2 regions of the Microbulbifer sp. ABF4_148 genome follow, and region 1 is predicted to be linked to the other one. Evidence: predicted binding sites of a transcription regulator. Region 1 holds the regulator's gene; the other holds the start of a gene.

Region 1 (2,916 bases):
ACTTCGATGTGTCCGGCCTGCTCCGCGCGGCGATTGAGCTCCTCTTCGAGACGGGCGGTAAACGGGGTAAGAAAACGCTCAAAGACTGCCTGAATGAGCTCCTTCTTGGACCCAAAATGGTAATTCACTGCCGCCAGGTTCACACCAGCCGTACTGGTGATCGTCCGCAAAGAGGTTTCGGTAAATCCGCGCTCAGCGAAAAGCACCTCGGCAGCGTCGAGGATTCTGCTGACGGTATCTGTCTGGGCCATGAGAATTCAAACCAACAATTAAAACGCTCGTTTTGATTCCGGAGGTTAGCATAATTCCCCTGACTGGCATCCTGTAGATTTGTGCGCCGCCACACCGCTTTTGGGATGCCCGACCTACCTATAGCCCCGTATTAGCGTAATTTTTACACAAAATTAACAATTAACAGATGATTTTCACTAGCCCGGTGACAACTTTTGAAAAACGAGTCACTTTCGTAATTGAATGATGAAGCCCGTCCGTGCTCACATCTCACACGTCTGCATGTATTCAATGATGATGTCAGCCGCCTCATCCACGGTGTCGACCAACTGAAACAGCTCCAAATCTGAAGAGTCGATGCACGCGCGTTCAAGCACCGTATCTATCAGCCAGCGATGCAGGCCCGACCAGTACTTCTTGTCTACGAGCACAATGGGAAACTTCTGCACTTTTTTGGTTTGCACGAGAGTCAGTGCCTCGAACAGCTCGTCCAATGTGCCGTAGCCCCCGGGCAGACCCACAAAGCCCACCGCATGTTTGACGAACATAAACTTGCGAACAAAAAAGTAACGAAAGTTCAGGCTGATGTCCTGATAGGGATTTGGTACCTGCTCAAAAGGGAGTTCGATATTCAGACCGATGGAAATCCCCTCATGCGGAAACGCCCCGCGATTGCAGGCCTCCATCAGACCCGGCCCTCCCCCGGTCATGACGGGAATACCTTTCGACGCCAGCAGCTCACCGAGACGCATGCCCTGCTGGTACTCGGGACTCCCCTGTGGAAATCTTGCACTTCCAAACACTGTCACCGCGCACTTCAATGCAATCAGGCGCTCTATTCCATCCACCAGTTCGGACTGAATCCGCAGTACGCGCCAGGCTTCCGGCATTTTTGCATCAAGCATTACGATCGTCCCTGTATCCGCTAAAAATGGGGTTCTGGTGCGCCGTGAGACTCCACTTGTCATAAAAGTAGCAGCATTTCACCCGCGGCAGGCAGGGATTGCACCGCAACGGTTTCTGTATATAATCACAGCACCTGTATAAAAATACAGACCACTATCGAGCGTCTGACGCTCTGCATTTTGATGTCACCGATGCAGTTTGCGCAGATACGCCCAAGGGACGACGGGAAACGATTATGACCAATCTCACCGCGCGACAGGCTCAAGTACTTGAACTGATCAAAAGCCACATGGATGAAACGGGCTACCCACCCACCCGAGCCGAAATTGCGCAGCAATTAGGTTTTCGCTCTCCCAATGCCGCGGAAGAGCATCTAAAGGCACTCGCTCGAAAAGGTGCGATTGAAATGGTCGCCGGCGCCTCGCGCGGGATTCGAATCCCCGACCACCAACCAGGCCTGCCGATTATCGGACGTGTTGCAGCGGGCAACCCAATCCTCGCGGAATCCAATATTGAAGACTATTGCGATCTCCCCTCAGATTTCTTTCACCCACCCGCGGATTATCTCCTGCGAGTGCACGGTATGAGTATGCGCGACGCCGGGATCCTTGATGGGGATTTGCTCGCGGTCCAGCGTACCGATCAGGCGCGTAACGGACAGATTGTCGTAGCCCGAATTGAAGACGAAGTCACAGTGAAGCGGTTCAGGCGCAAAGGCAATCAAGCCACGGTGCAGCTGCTTCCCGAAAATGACGAATTCGATATTATCCAGGTCGATATGCGGGACAAGCTATTTGCCATTGAAGGGCTCGCGGTGGGCGTCATCCGACAGACTCCCTGAGCATCCCCGCCTGGGGCCTCAGGGCCCCATCTATCTCCACCCCAAGCGCCTCGCGTCATTATTGGCTACCCGTCGGAATTGCGTCTGGCGGAAGTCAGAACCACAGCCTGAACATTGCGCATCGCTATCGGCGCGCATTAGTCAGAAACGAAAAGAAAAATGGGACGAGAGAAGTCGAACCACCAAGGCCTTGGTGCGGAAGCTATAGTGCCACCCAGCCCTGGTTTATTGCGGGGGGATTAGTGAATGGTGTGCGAGATCGGCTCAGGCTCTTCCTCGTCGAAAAACTCTGCAGACACACTGTCTAAATTTTGCACAGCATCAATTCCGGCTTCGAGCATGGCCCTGGCCACGGCAATTTTGTGCTCACGAAGAAAATCGGCGCTCATCTCGGAAAAGTGGATACGTACGAGCGGCTCTTCACCCTGTGCACCCGCCCGGCGCAGAGCGACATCACCGTTCGCCAGCTCAATGATTTCAAAAGTCTCGGAGGACATGCACTTCTCCCTCAGCGTCAATTTTCCCGCAGTGTACCACAGCAGGAGTCATCGCGCTTAAGAAGCTACCACTCCTGGGACTGTGCGCGATGGCGGGTAACCAGCTCGTTCAATGCACTACGCCACTCTCTAAGCACCCCGGCATTGAGTTCAGGCGCAGGCCTGGAAGACACCGCAATGATATCCCCACCGGCTTCAGCCGCCGCCGAATCCCCTCCCTGAAACTGCCAGAGCGATTGCCAAACGGCATTGAGCTGACTCAGCCAACTGTCGGGCTCGGATAGCAGCAACCGCATTTCCTGTGCTTCAGCGCTATAGGTGCCGCGCCTCTCAGCAGCACTCGCAAGCGCTTCTGGCGTTTGCGGCTCTTCACCCAGCTGCAATTGAAACGCCGTCTCCGCGAGAAAGGACTGCACCCCCCGCCACAGGTGGAGCACCACC
Region 2 (2,916 bases), 350 kb from region 1:
GAATCTGCGCCCTCGGCGCCATGTCACCGGGGCCAAGCCTGTTGATCATTGCACGCTGCGCGGCCGCCGGTGCGCGACAGGGACTCGCCGCATCCGTCGCCCACGGCGCGGCGATCGCAGTCTACGCGGGCTTGACGGCGTTTGGCCTGGCCGTCCTGATCACGCGCTCACCCACCCTGTTTAGCGCATTGCAGTGGGCTGGCGCGGCCATGCTCGTCTATCTGGGCTGGAAGTCTCTGCGCGCCCCGGCGCCGGATGCGGAAACACCGCAGCCGGTGGAACCGATCACCGTACCCCAGGCGGCCATGCAGGGGTTTGGGGTGGCATTCTTCAACCCAAAAGTGGCGGTTTTCTTTACTGCCCTGTTCAGCCAGTTCGTCTCGGTCGAACAGAGCCTTGTGACAAAACTGGGCATGGCGGGCCTCGCATCGGCCATTGACGCGATCTGGTATGTGCTCGTTACCGCCCTGATTTGCTTCGGGCGTGCACGCCGCTGGAGCAATCCCTCTCTCAGCCACCGGCTTCAGCAACTCTTCGGTGTTCTGCTGATTGGCCTGGCAGCCAGGCTCGTTGCGAGCATTTAGCTTTTTCCAGACAAAAAAAAGCCCGCATTGCGGGCTTTCAATACTGCTGCGGGGTCTACCTGCCAGTAAGTTAGGGTCTGGGGGAGTACCGGCAGGCACCATTCCATTATGCACACCCGCGAGCCCTGCCCGGGCTCGACCACCGTGCCAGCGGCTCCTCCTGCCGCAAATACCGCGTATACAGATTGGCCCCAGTACACAAAACAGCAATTTGCGCGCCGAGCATGCTTGACACTGTTCAAACATACAGATACTGTTCATTCATACAGTCAACCACTACTCATAACAAGCGGAGGCACACAATGGCCGTAGTTGCTGTTTGGAAATGCGATAGAGATGGAGCCATGTTCGACAACAAAAAAGACGCTGAAGAACACGATAAGATGCTTGAGCTGGCGGCCAACATCACCGCCATGATCGAGAAAAACATCAGCAACATCAGCGAAGAAGCTGGTGAAGAGATCGGCCTGTTGCTGGCCAAACATCGCGAATCACTGGCAAAAGCCTGTAAGGGCAAGCCGGAAGTGCTGCTGGAAAGCCTGGAGACTGTTGAAGCCACCTCCGAGGAGCAGGCTGACACCAGCTCCATGGACGACCGGGTTACCCCGCTGGCGGCTAACCTGTAACCTGCCAGACACTTCGTTCCCGTTTACCATCCCCTGTACTCTGCCCGGCCTTGCCGGGCTTTTTTGTGCATGGCAAACGCGCGCTCACCAGTCCCGTCAAAGCGCTGACTACATCGCCTTGAACACCGTAAAGACATTCACCACCGATAGAATAATGATGGTAATCCAGGTGCCCAGCGTGCCGAGGAACCTGCCCTTGTGATAGCCACCATTGCCGGCAATCAAACCGACCGCATGGAGCAAACGAGAAATGACCAACAAGCTTCCCAGCAAGTGCATCCAGGTTGCCGACAAACCATTGAGTTCAGCCGCCAATAACAGCAACAGTGCGATGGGAACATATTCGACTGCATTGGCATGCGCGCGAATCAAGACCTCCGCGTGATGCTTGCCGGCACTGCCAATCCCCACTTTTTCCGTACGACGAAATCGCACCACCAGAAAAGCGAGTGCGATGATCAAAAAACCACATAGGCCCGCATAAAAACCAGTCAATACAGCCATTTTTATTCTCCCACCAGAAAGCGGGCCAGGGCCCGCCGAATATTAATTATCGTTAGTTTGAATCGGTCCTACTTGCGATAGGCGGACTTATGCGCTGGCTCGAGCTTCAGGTAGCGATCCCGCAAGCGCGTCGAGCGGTTTTCCAGTGATTGTGGTTCCCCACCAATCACCACCTGCTCCGCAAAGCTGGTCACTTCAAGGGGATCACCGCTCCACACCACAAAATCCGCAACAGCGCCGGGCTCCAGCGCCCCACCCTCCAGACCGAAGGTATCCGCGACATTGGCGCTAATAGCTTTGAGGCCCTCGTCGTAGGGCAGCCCGTGGGCGACCGCATTCCCCGCCGACTGGCGTGACAGGTGCACCAGGTGGGTTTCGCCGTATCCTGGAGCACTGATCAACACCTCAACCCCTGCCCGGTTGAGCAGAGCCGCATTGTCGAGCCGAGCGCCGAGACTTTCAAAGGAAATCGGGGTGTTATTCAATGCATCGATAATCACCGGAACTCTGGCTTGCGCCAGTGGCTCTGCAACCATCCACGCTTCCGCACCGCCATCAATGACCAGCTTCAGATTATTCTCTTTGGCCAACTTGAGTGCCTGCAGAATATCGCTGGCGCGATTTGCATGCACGATCAGGGGTTGTTCACCAGTCACCACGGGCTGCAATGCCTCGAGATCACGCAACGCGTATTCGAGCTCTCGCCACTCACCACGCTTGATCGCGTCTGCATTGTCACGATACTCGCGCGCCTCCGACAGCGCCCGCTGGAGACGCGCCAGCGCATTGGCACGACTGCCACCGGCCAGCGCCGCACCGGTTTCGCCAAGGTAGGCACGCTGCGCGACATCCTCGTTGGTGACACTGTCAAAATCGCCGGTCAGCTCAATCGCAAATCCGCGCCCGGCAAATACCACCTGCATTTTGTCGGCATCGGTGCCCCAGGTAGAAACGCTCGGCAGCACCAGCGCCCGGGTAACACCATTGGCGCGACTAAACGGAATCAATGTCGACTTCGGGTTGTAAGCCGGCAGCGGATCAAATGCACTGCCAATACTTTTACCGGTTACGAAGTAATCATTGGTCGAAGACGCAGCACCAATTTCGGTCAGGCCCAAGGCCGACAGCGGCGCGATCAAGCCGGGCGTCACAACCTTGCCGGTCGCGTCCACCACCTTGTCGGCGGCCGCGCCAATAGACGG

Evidence for each region. The regulator LexA, encoded in region 1, represses DNA repair genes until DNA is damaged. The targets are predictions, from matches to a motif close to ACTGTNTNTANANACAGT.
Region 2: a site for LexA is predicted at 837-854, ahead of ACXAD0_RS12915 (YebG family protein). Genes of this name have one in related genera too.

The regions. Positions count from the first base shown of each region.
Region 1 is NZ_JBSWUI010000001.1:2,595,260-2,598,175, reverse strand. Features, by position in the region: gene ACXAD0_RS11415 (TetR/AcrR family transcriptional regulator) at 1-251, opposite strand, end outside; gene ACXAD0_RS11410 (LOG family protein) at 495-1,136, opposite strand; gene lexA (transcriptional repressor LexA) at 1,373-1,978, shown strand; gene ACXAD0_RS11400 (hypothetical protein) at 2,218-2,475, opposite strand; gene ACXAD0_RS11395 (DUF6586 family protein) at 2,541-2,916, opposite strand, start outside.
Region 2 is NZ_JBSWUI010000001.1:2,949,097-2,952,012, forward strand. Features, by position in the region: gene ACXAD0_RS12910 (LysE family translocator) at 1-584, shown strand, start outside; gene ACXAD0_RS12915 (YebG family protein) at 887-1,210, shown strand; gene ACXAD0_RS12920 (MAPEG family protein) at 1,319-1,714, opposite strand; gene ACXAD0_RS12925 (amidohydrolase family protein) at 1,783-2,916, opposite strand, start outside.